3 regions of the Rhodopseudomonas boonkerdii genome follow, and region 3 is predicted to be linked to each of the others. Evidence: predicted binding sites of a transcription regulator. Region 3 holds the regulator's gene; each other region holds the start of a gene.

What was found. The regulator HrcA, encoded in region 3, represses chaperone genes, less so after heat shock. The targets are predictions, from matches to a motif close to GTTAGCACTCNCNNNNNGNGAGTGCTAAC.
Region 1: the regulator HrcA is predicted to act here: its motif matches at 3,300-3,328, upstream of E0H22_RS06485 (co-chaperone GroES).
Region 2: the regulator HrcA is predicted to act here: its motif matches at 2,691-2,719, upstream of E0H22_RS17880 (co-chaperone GroES).

Annotation. Positions count from the first base shown of each region.
Region 1 covers NZ_CP036537.1:1,395,568-1,401,298, reverse strand. Annotated here, with positions in the region: gene E0H22_RS06505 (L,D-transpeptidase) at 1-102, opposite strand, end outside; gene E0H22_RS06500 (protein phosphatase CheZ) at 395-1,171, shown strand; gene E0H22_RS06495 (MFS transporter) at 1,230-2,435, opposite strand; gene E0H22_RS06490 (hypothetical protein) at 2,512-3,036, opposite strand; gene E0H22_RS06485 (co-chaperone GroES) at 3,406-3,702, shown strand; gene groL (chaperonin GroEL) at 3,864-5,516, shown strand.
Region 2 covers NZ_CP036537.1:3,886,325-3,892,055, reverse strand. Annotated here, with positions in the region: gene E0H22_RS17890 (DUF4145 domain-containing protein) at 1-462, shown strand, start outside; gene groL (chaperonin GroEL) at 567-2,207, opposite strand; gene E0H22_RS17880 (co-chaperone GroES) at 2,250-2,561, opposite strand; gene E0H22_RS17875 (usg protein) at 3,000-3,299, shown strand; gene E0H22_RS17870 (cupin domain-containing protein) at 3,402-3,935, shown strand; gene E0H22_RS17865 (phosphodiesterase) at 3,996-4,844, opposite strand; gene E0H22_RS17860 (phosphodiesterase) at 4,841-5,662, opposite strand.
Region 3 covers NZ_CP036537.1:316,149-321,879, reverse strand. Annotated here, with positions in the region: gene E0H22_RS01480 (methylated-DNA--[protein]-cysteine S-methyltransferase) at 1-860, shown strand, start outside; gene grpE (nucleotide exchange factor GrpE) at 1,054-1,665, opposite strand; gene hrcA (heat-inducible transcriptional repressor HrcA) at 1,768-2,856, opposite strand; gene rph (ribonuclease PH) at 3,011-3,736, shown strand; gene rdgB (RdgB/HAM1 family non-canonical purine NTP pyrophosphatase) at 3,807-4,448, shown strand; gene hemW (radical SAM family heme chaperone HemW) at 4,435-5,595, shown strand; gene E0H22_RS01450 (penicillin-binding protein activator) at 5,599-5,731, opposite strand, start outside.

The sequences.
Region 1 (5,731 bases), 1.1 Mb from region 3:
CTGGGCGTAAGGCGTGACGGCGTCGATCGCCGCCGCAGGGACTGCATTCACAACGACAAAGGATGCACTCGCAAGGAGCGCACAGGTGAGCTTTCTGAACATCGACGTACTCTTTACTGTTTCGTCGCGCGCTTCAGGCGAGCGCTGTCAGGCATCGAGTTAAGGTTAAAATCGCCTCGCTTTGGTAAACGAAAACACCGTTTCGATTCACCACGTCATCGATGTCAGCGGTTCTCATCCTTAGCGTTACTTTTGCATGAACGCCGGACAGCCATGGTTAATCACCTGTTCGCGTCAAATGCGTCGAACTACACAAGCACATGTTCCGCGTGAACCCCGCGTTAAAACTCGCTGGTATAAGACACTCCGGATATTTGTTGAGTTGGGGGGCACAATGTCTGTTCGTCGCAAACGATTTCGCATTGAAGAAGTATTCGGCACGCCTGCTTCCGCTACCGAGAGCGATGGTGGCGAGTCGATGCCGATGCATCGCGAGATCATGGCCGAACTGCGCGCCATCCGCGCACAGATGGCGGCGCCCGCATCGGGATACAATGCCGTGACGGACGAAGTCGGCGCTGCCGCGCAGAAGCAGATCGAGGAAGCACAAGCCCTGCTCGCCACCTATCGCGCGCAGATCGAGCAGTGCGAAAAGCTGAAGATCGAACTCGACCTCATCCACGACGCCATCACCCGCACCAAGCAGGAAATCGCCGTGTTGCACGGCAAGAGCTTCGACGGCGAAGAGATGGCCAAGGTCAATGGCGAACTCGGTGCGGTCGTCGGGGGCACCGAGGAAGCCACCCAGCAGATTCTCGCTGCGGCCGAAGCCATCGACAACGCGGCGGCTGCCGCCGGCAAGGTCGGCTCTCCCGAACAGCAGCGGCAATTGCTGGAAGAGATCAGCGACAATGTCGTCTCGATCTTCGAGGCCTGCAACTTCCAGGACCTCACCGGCCAGCGCATCAGCAAGGTGATGAACACCATGAAGTTCATCGAAAATCGCATCATCGCGATGATGGACATCTGGGGCGGCGTCGACGAGATCAAGGCGCATGCGCCGGCCAAGATCGACAATCGCAGCGATGACGAGAAGCTGCTCAACGGCCCGAAGCTCGACGGCGACGACGGCCACGCCTCGCAAGACGATATCGACGCGCTGTTCAACTGAAGCGCAGACGCAGGACGGATGACGCTTCGCTCATCCGCCCTACGATCGAAATCGACGTTCAACGCCGGGCATCGCCCGGCGTTTTGATTCCGAGGAAGCATCCGAGCACGACCAGCGCCGCTACCGCGCCGAGAACGAGCACGCCGCGATCCGGCAGCGTCTGCACCGCCGAGGCGACGACGAAGGGCGCGAAGGCCTGCACGAATTGCGCGGGACGCGCGATGCGGCCGATGACACGTCCATAGCCGACGGGGCCGAACATCAGCAGCGGCAGCGCGCCGCGGGCGATGGTCATCACGCCATTGGCGGCGCCGAAACCGATGGCGAACAGCGCCGCCACCGGGAATGACACGCCGAGCAGCGCCAGCAGCGCGAAAGCCGACGCTACCAGCACCACGGCGCCGCGGGCGATCCACAACGGATGCGTGCGCTTCGCCAGGACAAAATCGGCAAGGCGCGAGGCGACCTGGGCGGGGCCGAACATGGCGCCGACCGCCACCGCCTCGGCGGCGCCAAGGCCACCACGATCGAGCAGCGCGAGCAGGTTCGAGGTGACGCCGGACAGAATGAAACTGTAGAGAGCGAAAGCGGTGGCGAGCAGCAGGAATGCCGCTCCAGCCGGCGGCAGGAAGGCTTGCGCCGGCGCGGCGGCGGTCTGCGGGACCGAAACCGGCATGTCCGCAACATGACGCGGCAGTGCGAACGCGTGCAGCGGGGCGACGACGAAGGCGAATACCGCGGCGAAGGTCAGATACGTCCCCTGCCAGCCGAGTTTGGCGAGCAACAGATGCGTCGCCGGCCAGCCGACGGTGGAGGCAAAACCGCCGGCAAAGGTGACGAAAGTGATCTGCCGGCGCGCATTGGCGCCGAAGATACGGGTCAGCGTGGCGAAGGCGGGGTCATAGAGATTGGTGGCCATCGCCGTGCCGAGCAGCAGCCAGCAGGCGAAATAGGCGACGGGATGCATGGCGACGGGCATCAGGGCGAGGCCGAGCGCGCCGGCAAGCGCGCCGGAGGCCATCACCACATTGCCGCCGTGACGATCGATCAGGCCGCCCACATAAGGCGACAGCAGGCCCGACGTGACGAGGCCAAGGGTGAAGCCGGCCATACCGAACGCCAGCGACCAGCCATGGGCCGCAGTCAGAAGCGGCATAGTCAGTACGGGTGGGTAGATCAGGATTCCCCAAGTGAGGATCTGCGTGAGCGCCAGAACGACAACGGCGCGGCCCGGTCCGAAAACGAGGTCGCGCCATGCGGTCATGCTTCACCAGCGGTGTTCCCTCTCCCGCTCTTGCGGGGGAGGGAGAAGGGGAAAGCCGCCGATCTTTCAGAAGAACTTACGCCCTTGGCGCGCAGCGGACATAGACCATGTTACCGTAACGAACGGCGGCATCCTTGTCGATGAACTTGGTCACCAGAATCCGGCCATCGAAGGAGACGATCTCGCGGTCCTGCGGATTGCCGGCGGGGCCGGGCGGGCCGATATAATTCTTGCCGCTCGGCGAGCCCTTGAGGCGCAGCTCCTGCGGGGTCGCCTCGTCGGCGAGATGCATCATGACGCCTCCGGTCGGGCCGGCGCCGATGATGTAAGGGTTCTTGCACTGGCCGCGGGCGGCATTCTCGGTGCGGACGCGGTCGGCCGGATTCATGTAGGAGGCGAGGCCCCAGCGGCCGACGATCTCTTCCGAACGGATGGAGGCCGGCATTTCTGGCGCCGGCGGCGGTTCGGCCGGCGGCGGCGGTTCGGAATTGCCGAAGCTGAAACCGCTGAAACCGCCCGTCGAACACGCCCCGAGCAGCAAGGCCGTGGCAGAGACGATCGCCAGATTGGCGACCGGGCGGGCGTAGCGTGACTTGATCATATCATCCCCTGAGCAACATCCCCGACTGCCCGTCCCAAGCAGCGAAGCGTAAAAAACCTGTCGAAGCAACGGCCCCTGTCATGACCGCAGGATCCCGGAGACCCCGGTGTCATGATGGCGTTACGCCAACATGGTTTCCAGACCATCCCATATTGGCCTCACCAAGGCCTTAACCCTCTTTATCGCCTCCGAGGGTTACGGCATGGCGCCAATGCGGCCTTGCTTGACTCATCCGGCGTTCGGCCATATCCCCGAGCCGCCCGATTAGCACTCTCGGCGAGAGATTGCTAAGCCCGGCACCCACCGTGCCGGACGCGCCATCGCCCTCGCCGAGGCCGTGCATTCTACAACCAACCCGAGGATTTCCCTATGGCCAAGACCAAGTTCCGTCCGCTGCACGACCGCATCGTCGTCAAGCGCATCACCGCCGACGAAAAGACCAAGGGCGGCATCATCATCCCCGACAGCGCCAAGGAAAAGCCCTCCGAGGGCGAAGTGATTGCCGTGGGACCGGGCGGCCGCGACGAAGCCGGCAAGCTGATCCCGATCGACATCAAGGTCGGCGACAAGGTGCTGTTCGGCAAGTGGTCGGGCACCGAGATCAAGCTCGACGGCGAAGAACTCCTCATCATGAAGGAGTCGGACATCATGGGCGTGGTGGGCTAACCCACATACTCTCCCCCCAAACTCGGTCCTCACCCTGAGGAGGCGGCACAGCCGCCGTCTCGAAGGATGGACCACAGACAATTCCCCATCAGCTCACCCTTCGAGACGCGGGCAAGTGCCCGCTCCTCAGGGTGAGGGTTCATACCCAGGAGCACCATCACATGGCAGCCAAAGACGTTAAATTCGCCGGCGACGCACGCGACCGCATGCTGCGCGGCGTCGACATCCTCGCCAACGCCGTCAAGGTCACGCTCGGTCCGAAGGGCCGCAACGTCGTGATCGAGAAATCGTTCGGCGCCCCGCGCATCACCAAGGACGGCGTCACCGTCGCCAAGGAGATCGAGCTCGAGGACAAGTTCGAGAACATGGGCGCACAGATGCTGCGCGAAGTCGCCTCGAAGACCAACGACAATGCCGGCGACGGCACCACCACCTCCACCGTGCTCGCCCAGGCGATCGTCCGTGAAGGCGCCAAGTCGGTTGCCGCCGGCATGAACCCGATGGACCTCAAGCGTGGCATCGACATCGCCGTCGCCGCCGTCATCAAGGACATCGAGAAGCGCGCGAAGCCGGTCGCCTCGTCCGCCGAAGTCGCCCAGGTCGGCACCATCTCGGCCAATGGCGATGCCGCCATCGGCAAGATGATCGCCCAGGCGATGCAGAAGGTCGGCAATGAAGGCGTCATCACTGTCGAAGAGAACAAGTCGCTCGAGACCGAAGTCGACATCGTCGAGGGCATGAAGTTCGATCGCGGCTATCTGTCGCCCTACTTCGTGACCAATGCCGAGAAGATGACCGCCGAGCTGGATGACGCGTACATCCTGCTCGTCGAGAAGAAGATCTCCAGCCTGCAGGCGATGCTCCCGGTGCTGGAAGCCGTGGTGCAGTCGACCAAGCCGCTGCTGATCATCTCGGAAGACGTGGAAGGCGAAGCCCTCGCCACCCTCGTCGTCAACCGCCTGCGCGGCGGCCTCAAGGTTGCGGCCGTCAAGGCGCCGGGCTTCGGCGATCGCCGCAAGGCCATGCTGGAAGACATCGCGATCCTGACCGGCGGCCAGCTGGTGTCGGAAGATCTCGGCATGAAGCTGGAAAGCGTCACGCTGGCGATGCTCGGCCGCGCCAAGAAGGTGGTGATCGACAAGGAAAACACCACCGTCGTGGGCGGCGCTGGCAAGAAGCCGGCCATCGAGGCCCGCGTCGGCCAGATCAAGGCGCAGATCGAGGAAACCACCTCGGACTACGACCGCGAGAAGCTGCAGGAGCGTCTGGCCAAGCTGGCCGGCGGCGTGGCCGTCATCAAGGTCGGCGGCGCGACCGAGGTCGAGGTGAAGGAAAAGAAGGACCGCGTGGATGACGCGCTGAACGCCACCCGTGCGGCAGTTCAGGAAGGCATCGTCCCCGGCGGCGGCACCGCCCTGCTCCGCGCCAAGAAGGCCGTTGGCAAGATCACCAACGCCAATGCGGATGTGCAGGCCGGCATCAACATCGTGCTGAAGGCGCTGGAAGCACCATTGCGCCAGATCGCCGAGAACGCCGGTGTCGAAGGCTCGATCGTCGTCGGCAAGATCCTCGACGAGAAGTCGGAGACCTTCGGCTTCGACGCCCAGAACGAAGTCTATGTCGACCTCGTCGCCAAGGGCATCATCGACCCCGCCAAGGTCGTGCGCACCGCACTGCAGGATGCCGCCTCGGTGGCCGGCCTGCTGGTGACCACCGAAGCCATGGTCGCCGAGCTGCCGAAGGAAGCCGCCCCGGCGATGCCGGGCGGCGGCGGAATGGGTGGCATGGGCGGTATGGGCGGCATGGGCTTCTAAGCCCGGCGCTTTCGCACCATCACTCACGACATCGAAGGCCGCCTCCGGGCGGCCTTCTTTTTCACCTCTCCCCGGTGGAGTGGGGGAGAGGAGAGTGAAGAAGAGCTTCACCCCAAGGCCTTCCCCGCCCGGCATAGTTCTGATTCAATCCGCGGATAATCTGACGCGACCAGAATCGTCACCCGCGTCGATATTTCAGACACGTCCAAAGGCTT
Region 2 (5,731 bases), 2.1 Mb from region 3:
GTTGGAGCTGGAAGCGTCAGTGTAGAAATATCTGATCAAGTAGAACAAGTTCGGCAGGCAGGTGAGGCCGTGAAGCTCGATCAGCGTGAGGATGTTCCCGAGGTTGCGCTTGATCCTGGCCTAATCAATCTAGCTAAAAACTTTCCCGAGGCCGCAGTGCTTCAATCCTTTAAATCACTCGAAGCTGTAATTCTTCGAATTAGACAAAGACTTCCCGACGATAAACCTCATCGAAATCTGAATGAAGTGCTCAAGGCATTGGCGGATGACAATCAGATCTCGCAAAGCGCGATCACGCTCTTCCAAAGATTGCGCCAAGCTAGAAATACAGCAGCTCACGGAGAGGAAAGTGGAAAGCTAACTCCTGGCGAGGCCATCGAACTGATAAACCAAATCACGAACCTTCAGGAATTGTTGGAAGCCGTTTTGGAGAAATTGCCGCGGAAAAGCCAAAGGATATAACTTGCCCTCAGGATAGGCGCCGCCCGCCTTGATCTCATTAAAACAAAAACCCCGGCATCGCTGCCGGGGTTTTCGCATTCGTAGTTCGCTTGAGTACCGTGGACTTAGAAGTCCATGCCGCCCATGCCGCCGCCCGGAGGCATTGCGGGGCCGGCTGCGTTCTTCTTCGGCAGTTCGGCAACCATCGCCTCGGTGGTGATGAGGAGCGAAGCCACCGACGCGGCGTTCTGGATCGCGGTACGGACCACCTTGGTCGGGTCGATAATGCCCTTCTTGAGCATGTCGCCATAAGTGCCGGTCTGCGAGTCGAAGCCGTGGGCGTAAGCTGCGTTTTCGAGCACCTTGCCGACGATCACAGAACCATCTTCGCCTGCGTTGACGGCGATCTGGCGGGCCGGAGCCGACAGGGCCTTGCGGACGATCTCGACGCCGGTCTTCTGGTCGTCGTTCTTGGTCTTGATGTTCTTCAGCTGTTCGGAAGCGCGGAGCAGAGCGACGCCGCCGCCGGGGACGATGCCTTCTTCAACCGCAGCGCGGGTCGCATGCATCGCGTCATCAACGCGGTCCTTGCGCTCCTTCACTTCGACTTCGGTCGCGCCGCCGACGCGGATGACGGCAACGCCGCCAGCCAGCTTGGCGAGACGCTCCTGCAGCTTCTCACGGTCGTAGTCCGAAGTGGTCTCTTCGATCTGCGCCTTGATCTGCGCCACGCGGGCATCGATGTCGGCCTTCTTGCCGGCGCCGTTGACGATGGTGGAGTTTTCCTTGTCGATCATCACCTTCTTGGCGCGGCCCAGCATGTTCAGGGTCACGTTTTCGAGCTTGATGCCGAGATCTTCCGAGATCGCCTGGCCGCCGGTCAGGATCGCGATGTCCTGCAGCATGGCCTTGCGGCGATCGCCGAAGCCCGGAGCCTTGACGGCAGCAACCTTGAGGCCGCCACGCAGACGGTTGACCACGAGGGTGGCGAGAGCTTCGCCTTCGACGTCTTCAGCGACGATGACGAGCGGCTTGCCGGTCTGCACGACGGCTTCGAGCAGCGGCAGCATCTCGTTCAGCGAGGAGAGCTTCTTCTCGTTGATCAGGATGTAGGCATCGTCGAATTCGACGCGCATCTTGTCGGCATTGGTGACGAAGTAGGGAGAGATATAGCCGCGATCGAACTGCATGCCCTCGACGACGTCGAGTTCGGTCTCGAGCGACTTGGCTTCTTCAACCGTGATGACGCCTTCGTTACCGACCTTCTTCATGGCGTCGGCGAGGAACTTGCCGATTTCGTTGTCGCCATTGGCCGAGATCGTACCGACCTGGGCGATTTCGTCGTTCGAAGTGACCTTCTTGGAGTTCTTCTGCAGATCGGCGACCACGGCTTCCACAGCCAGGTCGATGCCGCGCTTCAGGTCCATCGGGTTCATGCCGGCGGCGACCGACTTGGCGCCTTCCTTCACGATGGCCTGGGCCAGCACGGTGGCGGTGGTGGTGCCGTCGCCGGCCGCGTCGGCCGACTTCGAAGCCACTTCGCGCACCATCTGGGCGCCCATGTTCTCGAACTTGTCGTCGAGCTCGATTTCCTTGGCGACGGTGACGCCGTCCTTGGTGATGCGCGGCGCGCCGAACGACTTCTCGATGACGACGTTGCGGCCCTTCGGACCGAGGGTAACCTTCACTGCGTTGGCGAGGATATCCACGCCGCGCAGCATCTTGTCGCGGGCGTCTACGCCGAATTTGACTTCTTTCGATGCCATGTTGGGTTTTCCTTCAGATGATCAGGAGAGGGGGAAGAGGGCTCAGGCCTTCTTCTTGGCGGCGGCGCCTTCGAGGACGCCCATGATGTCGCTTTCCTTCATGATCAGGAGATCCTGACCATCGATCTTCACTTCCGTGCCAGACCACTTGCCGAACAGCACGCGCTCGCCGACCTTGACGTCGAGCGGGACCAGCTTGCCGGCCTCATCGCGGCCGCCGGGACCGACGGAGACGATCTCGCCCTGAGAGGGCTTCTCCTTGGCGCTGTCCGGGATGATGATGCCGCCAGCAGACTTCTCTTCGGCGTCGATGCGCTTGACCACGACGCGGTCGTGAAGCGGACGGAATTTCATGCAGTCCTCCTAAGTTTCTGCGATTACTTACCAATTCCAGAGATTGGCAATCGCGGGCCTCAAGTGCCAGCGCGACTTGTGCGGAGATAGGCCGATCGTTCCCGACGGGCAAGGGTGTCTATCAAATTTTTTGGCACTCAAATGTGACGGGTGCCAATTTGGTTAAACGGTATCAAAGGCACGGCTGCAACCTGTGAACCGCTGTGGCTAACCCACTGCCGAAATTGGATTTTTACAGATCGTTAAACTTTTAGGCATGGGATCGGCACAGTGCTTGCGTCACGATTCATGCATCGCGCCGTCTCAAGTGAAGTGGGATCCGGTTCGCGGCCCGATAGTGGGCGGGATGGTGCGGTTCTTTTGGAGAGAGCAGAGCGAGGTTCGACAGCACGACCGGAAAACCACTTGGCCGACTGCGCTCTGTCCATGGAGACCATCATGGCAGCGATCGATCTGGTTGCGGGGAGTAAGGCTTCCGAGGACTTCCGGAAGCAGGTGCTGGGTTACGGACTGACGACGGCGCAGATCCTGTATCGGATGCCCGATCATCCGGCGCTGCTGCAGAGTTATCTCTGGCAGAGCTACGATGTTTTCCCGAAATTTCCGGCGCTGAACGATTTTCTCGATTTCTGGCAGCGCTCGCTCGACGGACCGCTATTCTCGGTTACCGTCGCACATTCAAAGTTGATCAAGCCTGCTGAAATTCGCGCAGTCGACGGCGTCTTCCGGTTGCACTAGTTGATGACTCAACAGTCCTGATAAATTGCCGCTCCGGTGAACTACAGATAGTTTGCGCGGCGCGCGCTAACCGCTGTTCGGTTGGCGCCTGGGAAGCACGTCATGGCGAAGCAAAAGCGAGCGTCAAATGGCACCGCGAGGAAAGTCGCGAACCGGACACTGGTCAAGAAAACGATCCGGAAGGTCGGTGCCGCAAGGGCTACCAAGGTAACGGGGAAAAAGACGACGGCCGAGCCGGTACCCGCCAAGCGGCGCAAGCAGCGCGCTGCGGTCAGCCACTATCGTGAGGAAGATTTCGAGTCGGGCCTGCGCGCTTATGCGAAGTATCGCGATCTTGGCGTTGCCGCGGCGACCGACGGGCTCGCGCAGGCCCATGTGATTCGGCTGATCGGACCGTGCGATCCGAAAGAAGTATCAAAACTGCATTATCACGATGCCGAATTTCAGCTCGTCTATGTGCTGAATGGCTGGGTGAAGACGTATATGGACGGCGTCGGCGAGCAGACCATGCGACAGGGGTCGTGCTGGACCCAGCCGCCGCGTATCAAGCACCTGATCCGCGACTATTCCGACAATTGCGAATTGCTCGAAGTGATCCTGCCGGCGCAGTTCAAGACCGTGGAAGTTAAGGGCTGACACGGCCTTAATCCACCGCAGCGTTTCAGCGTTTGTATTTGGTTGGCGGATTACGCTTCGCTAATCTGTTCTACGGCTGAGTTCTTCCAATGATTGCGCCGCCTGCGCCTCTGCATCATGCAGCGAGAAGTTTGGCCCGTCGTAAAGGAAAGAACAATGGTGGATGACAACATTGCCGTCAGCCACCGAAACGAAGCTATAGTCCGGCGCCTCATGGGTGCCGGGGATGTGGCCTTGCGCCTCGAAGTCAAACGCCACCTGATGAGTCAGCGCGCGCTGGATATGAAACGGGATGCCGCGCCAGGTGCCAGCAATGGGGCGATGCAGATGCCCCATGAACAGATAATCCGGCTTGCGCGTGCGCGCGATGACCTTCCATTCGTCCTCGCCATTGGCGAGCTTGATCGTATCCATGTAGCGTAGGCCGCTGTCGAAGGGCGGATGATGCTGGAATAGCAGCAGCGGCCGGTCGGTCGGCGCCGAGGTGAGGGCGTTTTCCAGGAACTTCAGCCGCGCGCCGCAGAGGATACCGGCATGATCCGGTGTGTCCTCGTTCAGCGTGTCCATTGTGACGATCGTGGCAGCATCGGTGACGCGCATCTTCTGCACGAAGCCGTGGTCGTCGCGATCTGCTTGCGGGAAGACAGCGCGAAAAGCATCGCGCTTGTCGTGGTTGCCCAGCATCAGGATGACAGGCGCATCGAGACGGCCGAGCTGCGCCGCGAGGCTTTCATAAGCGCCTTGCTCACCCCAATGGGCGAGATCGCCGGTGACGATGACGAAAGCGATGTCTCGGTGCGTTGCATTGATGGTGTCCACGGCGATCGCAAGGCGCGCGGCCGGATCGAGCCCATACAGTTTGCGGCCGGCGGGGACGAAATGCGTGTCGGTGAGAATGACGAATTTCATCGCTGCATCGTCTCCCGGTCCCAGGCCTTGTAGTCCGGCGAGCCACCGGAGCGGACCGTACCCTGATAGCCGAACTCGACCATGTGGACGGTGACATAGTCGGGGCCGATGAAGGCCACGCCGTAGGATTCCGGCAGGTCCGAGCCGAGCAGTATTTGGGTCTCGGCAAAGTTCACATAGCTCGCATGGTTGGTGCCGCGCAGCGAGGTGGTCGGCACGCCAGCGGTCGAACCGGCCATGGGGATGTGGCGGTGGCCGAAGAAGATGTGACGGATCTTGTAGCGGTGACGCGCGACGATGCGGCGGAAGGCGTCATCATCGGTCAGGCCGATCTTGTCCATTGGCGGCAGATAGGTCGGGATCGGATTGTGGTGCATGAACAGGAAGAACGGGCCGTCGCTCTCCGACAACTTCTGCTCCAGCCATTCCTGCCGCGCCTCGCAATAGAAACCGGCGTGGCTTTCCGGTCCCCAGGTGTCGAGGAACAGGCAGCGGCCAGCTGCGATGTCCTTCATGCCTTGCGCAAAACCGTCCTCGTTGCATTCGGGGAAAACGCTCAGAAATGCCGCGCGGTCGTCGTGATTGCCGATGCACAGGCGCACCGGGATCGGATAGGTCTGCAGGCGTGCTTTCAACCATTCATAGTCGGCGCGGTCGGCCCAGTCCGAGAGATCGCCGGTGATCACCATCAGTTCGGCATCGGCGTGATCGCGAAGGACGTGCGACAGCGCGCGCTCGAAATTGGCACGGGGATCGCGGCCGCCGATGGTGTTGCCCGGCGTGGTGAGGTGGATGTCGCTCAGATGGATCAGTTTCATGACGGCGCCCGTGGAGGAAAAGGCGGCTGCGGAGCGCGTATCGCTCCGCAGCCGGGATCGTGACGAGGC
Region 3 (5,731 bases):
CGGGCCTGCGGGATGCGGCCCTGCGCGACTACGACAGCGTCCGCCGCGCCATCGGCTTCATGCACGGACAATGGAAGGATCAGCCGAGCATCGAGGACGTCGCCGATGCCGCCAGCGTGACGCCCGACGAATTGCATCATCTGTTCCGCCGCTGGGCCGGCCTCACGCCAAAGGCTTTCATGCAGGCGCTGACGCTGGACCACGCCAAAATGCTGCTGCGCGATTCCGCCAGCGTGCTGGATGCGGCGCTCGACTCAGGACTGTCGGGGCCCGGCCGGCTGCACGATCTGTTCGTGACCCATGAGGCGATGTCGCCGGGGGAATGGAAGACCGGCGGCGCCGGCATGGAGCTGCGTTACGGCTTCCATCCCTCACCCTTCGGCACCGCCATCGTGATCGCCAGCGCTCGCGGACTCGCGGGGCTGGCCTTCGCCGATCCCGGCGAGGAAAAAGCAGGCTTCGCCGATATGGCTCGCCGCTGGCCGGCGGCGACGCTGATCGAGGACATGGAAGCAACAGCGCCACTCGCACGACGCATCTTCGACACCAAACTGTGGCGTCCGGACCAGCCGTTGCGCGTGGTGCTGATCGGCACGGATTTCGAGGTGCGCGTTTGGGAAACGCTGCTGAAAATTCCCATGGGCCGCGCTGTCAGCTACTCGGACATCGCCTGCAGGATCGAGAAGCCGAAAGCCTCTCGCGCAGTCGGCGGCGCCGTGGGACGCAACCCGATCTCCTTCGTGGTGCCGTGCCACCGCGCCATGGGCAAGTCCGGCGCGCTCACGGGCTATCACTGGGGCATCACGCGGAAGCAGGCGATGATCGGCTGGGAAGCCGGGCAGGTGGGCGTGGATGGCTGAATGCGAGCAATGACGCTCTGATCACCTCTCCCCGCTGGGGAGAGGTCGGCGCGCATCGCGCGACGGGTGAGGGGTGAGGGGCCTTGCTCCGAATGAGAGGTCCCTAACCCCTCACCCGCTCCGGCTTCGCCGGATCGACCTCTCCCTATGGGAGAGGTGTTCGAGCGTACCGGCTCATTACGAGTTTTAAGACTTACTCGCTCGCCGGCGCGGCCTTGGCGCCGCCTTTCGACACACCGACCAGGGCCGGACGCAGCACGCGCTCGCCGATCGTGTAGCCGGCCTGCACGACCTGAACCACGGTACCCGCCGGCACCGACGCATCCGGCACTTCGTACATCGCCTGATGGAAGTTTGGATCGAACTTCTCGCCAGTCGGATCGATCTTTTTCACGCCGTGCTTTTCCAGCGTGTTGAGCAGCGAGCGCTCGGTGAGTTCGACACCTTCGAGCAGCGCCTTCAGGCCGGGATCGGCCGCCGCCTTGGCGTCCGCCGGCACCGCATCGATGGCGCGCTGCAGGTTGTCGGCGATATCGACGATGTCGCCGGCGAATTTGGATACCCCATAGGTGCGCGCGTCAGCGACTTCCTTCTGGGTCCGCTTGCGGAGATTTTCCATCTCGGCCAGCGTGCGCAGCATCTTGTCGCGCGCATCCGCAACTTCCTTGGTCAACGCCTCGACCGAATTCGGCTCCGGATCGTCCGGCATCACATAAGGCTTGGAAACCTGGGGCTTGGAGACCACCGGCTCGGCGGCCTCGGCCGTCTTGTCTGGGTTGTCGTTCTGCCCGTTAGCTTCAGTCATGACACTGCCTTCTCGAAAACACGCCGAATTGATGGGATTGCTGGGCGGGATATGTTGGTTTGCCGCGCAAAAATCAAGCTGATCGGGCCGTTTTGAGGCCGATCAGCCACCCAGCATGCGGCTGACGATGCGGGCCGCGTAATCCACCATGGGGATCACCCGCGCATAATTGAGCCGAGTAGGCCCAATCACGCCCAGCACGCCAACGATATGGCCGGCGCCGTCGCTATAGGGCGCGATGATGGTGGAGGAACCGGACAGCGAGAACAGCTTGTTCTCCGAGCCGATGAAGATGCGCACGCCCTCGGCATTTTCGGCACGGCCGAGCAGATCGATCACCTCGCGTTTGGTTTCGAGGTCCTCGAACAGCAGGCGCACGCGTTCGAGGTCCTCGAGTGCGTGCAGGTCTTCCAGCAGATTGGCTTGCCCGCGCACGATGAGCTGACGGTCGTCGCCATTGCCGCCCGACCATGAGGCGAGGCCGGCTGCGATCACCTTCTGCGTGAGCTGATCGAGCTCGGCCTTGCTCTGACTCAATGCAGTTTCCAGCTCGAGCCGGGCCTCGGCCAGCGTGCGGCCACGAATGCGCGCATTGAGGAAATTGGAGGCCTCGATGAGGGCGGAGGACGGAACGCCTGGCTGCAGCGTCAGCACACGATTTTCAACCTGTCCGTCTTCCGCGACCAGCACCACCAGCGCCTTTTCCGGCTCCAGACGGACGAATTCGATGTGTTTCAGACGGACATTGGATTTCGCCGTGAGCACCACCGCGGCGGCGCGGCTGAGGCCGGAGAGCTGCGTCAGCGCCTCGCCGATGGCGGCTTCCACCGATTGCGAGCGGCCGACGGAGGCAAGCTGCTGCTGGATCGAGGCCCGTTCCGGCTCGGTAATATCGCCGACCTGCATCAGCGCATCGACGAAAAAGCGAAGGCCGAGTTCCGTGGGCAACCGGCCGGCCGAGGTATGCGGCGCATAGATCAGGCCAAGCTGTTCGAGATCCGACATCACATTGCGGACCGAGGCCGGCGACAGCGGCACGGTAATCAGGCGCGAAATGTTGCGCGAGCCGACCGGCTCGCCGGTGGCAAGGTAGCTTTCGACGATTTGTCTAAAAATCTCCCGCGACCTCTCATTGAGCTGCGCGAGCCCGGCTCGTGGCGAAATCAGGCCAATCGGATCGTGATGCGCCACTCAAGCACTCCTTGATTGCACTCAATTTGTCGTCACAGACGGCCGGATTCAAGCTCCTTCCGGCATCGGAACCGGCGCACCCTTGCCGCTGCAGCCCAGCCCGCCTAAAAGCGCCGCGATATACATTATCAGAACACCCGGAAGGATTTTTCTCATGCGGCCAAGCCGTCGTGCGCCCGATGAACTGCGCGCTGTCTCGCTGGAGCGCGGCATCGTCAAATATGCCGAAGGCTCGTGCATGGTGAAGTTCGGCGACACCCATGTGCTGGTCACCGCCACGCTGGAAGAGCGCCTGCCGCCGTGGCTGAAGGGGCAAGGCCGCGGCTGGGTCACCGCCGAGTATGGCATGCTGCCGCGCGCCACCCTGGAACGCACGCGCCGCGAAGCAGCCAGCGGTAAACAGGGCGGCCGCACCGTCGAGATCCAGCGCCTGATCGGCCGCTCGCTGCGCGCGGCGGTCGACCTTGAAGCGCTGGGCGAGCGCCAGATCACCATCGATTGCGATGTGATCCAGGCCGACGGCGGCACCCGCACGGCTTCGATCACCGGCGCCTGGGTGGCGCTGGCCGACTGCATTGGCTGGATGAAGAGCCGCAACATGTTCAAAAAGGACGTGGCGGACAAGGTACTGCGCACCAACATCGCGGCGATCTCCTGCGGCATCTATCAGGGCACGCCGGTGCTCGATCTCGATTATGCCGAGGATTCCGAAGCGGATACGGATGCGAATTTCGTCATGACGGGCGACGGCCGCATCATCGAGATCCAGGGAACCGCGGAGAAAGAGCCGTTTACGCAGGACGAGCTGCTGGCGCTGATGGCGCTGGCGCAAAAAGGCGTCGGCAGGCTGGTGGAACTGCAGAAGGTGGCGGTAGCCTAATAACTGCGTCGTTCCGGGGCGCGCAAGGCGCGAACCCGGAACGACGGCATGAAATCGGTTATACTTCTCCATGACTCAACATCGTCGAATCACCGGCAAGCTCGTGATCGCCACGCATAACCCCGGCAAACTTGCCGAAATGCGCGATCTGCTGGCGCCCTATGGTATCGAGGCTGTGTCGGCGGGCGAACTCGGCCTCGCCGAGCCCGATGAAACAGGCGACACCTTCAAGGCCAATGCCGCAATCAAGGCGATCGCTGCGGCCAATGTCGCGCAGCTTCCCGCTTTTGCCGACGATTCCGGCCTCGTGGTTGATGCGCTCGACGGCGCCCCCGGCATCTATTCGGCCCGCTGGGCCGGCGCAGCCAAGGATTTCAACGCGGCGATGACACGCATCGAGCGCCTGCTGCAGGAGCGCGGCGCGACGACACCCGACAAACGCAAGGCGCATTTCGTCTCGGCATTGTGCGTGGCATGGCCCGACGGTCATCTCGAGGAGGTCGAGGCCCATGCCCATGGCACGCTGGTCTGGCCGCCACGGGGCACGGCCGGATTCGGCTACGATCCGGCCTTTCTGCCCGACGGTCACGAGCGCACCTATGGCGAGATGACGGCAGTGGAGAAGCACGGCCTGCCACCGCTGGGACAGGGCCTGTCGCATCGCGCCAAGGCTTTCGTGAAACTCGCGGAGATCTGCCTTGAGCAACGCTGACGCACGACAGGACGCTTTCGGCGTCTATGTGCATTGGCCGTTTTGCCTGTCGAAGTGTCCGTACTGCGACTTCAACAGCCATGTGCGGCATCAGCAAATCGATGAAGAGCGCTTCGCCAGCGCCTTTGCGCGCGAGATCGAAACGACCGCCGCACGGATTCCGGGGCGCACGGTGACCTCGATCTTTCTCGGCGGCGGCACACCGTCGCTGATGCAACCGCAGACGGTCGGCTCCATTCTCGACTCGATCGCGAAATATTGGACCGTTGATTCGACCGTCGAAGTTTCAATGGAAGCCAACCCCACCTCGGTGGATGCAACGCGCTTTCACGGCTATCGCGCCGCCGGCGTCAATCGCGTCTCGCTCGGCGTACAGGCGCTCGACGATGCCTCGCTGAAATCGCTGGGACGCTTGCACAGCGCGCGCGAGGCGCTTGATGCTGTCGCGATCGCGCGCAGCGCCTTCGATCGCTACTCGTTCGATCTGATCTACGCGCGCCCCGACCAGACACCGGAGATGTGGACAGACGAACTCAAGCTCGCGATCTCCGAAGCAGCCGAACATCTGTCGCTGTACCAGCTCACCATCGAGGAAGGCACGCCGTTCTTCGGTCTGCATGCCGCAGGCAAACTGAAGACGCCGGAGGAAGGCCTCGCACGCGTCCTCTACGACGTGACGCAAGAGGTCTGCGCGCAGCATGGCCTGCCGTCCTACGAAATCTCGAATCACGCGCGGCCGGGCGCGGAGTGCCGGCACAATCTCGTCTATTGGCGCGGCCAGGAATATGCCGGCATTGGCCCCGGTGCGCATGGACGCATCGATATCGACGGTGTCAGGCACGCAACATCCACCGAGAAACGACCCGAAGCCTGGCTGATGCGTGTCGAGGCCAATGGCCATGGCGTCACGCTGGACGAAAACCTCAACAGCGAGGAACGCGCCGACGAGTATCTTCTGATGGGATTGCGACTGGTCGAGGGCATCGACCCTGCGCGCTACGAGGCGTTATCGGGCCGCGCCTTTGATCCGAAGCGCGTCGAGAACCTCTGCGAGGAAGGCGCCATCGTCATCGAGAACGGTCGCCTGCGCGTGACGCAGGAGGGATTCCCGGTGCTTGATGCCGTCGTGGCCGATCTGGCGGCGTGAACTCTACGTCCCGAAACTCTTCGGCGAGCCGGCCACCGGCTGGCCACCACCCGAGGCGACCTTCATCACCGCGAGACCGCGATCATTACCGCCGTCATTGCGGAAGCGGAACAGACCGTCAATCCCGGCGAAACCG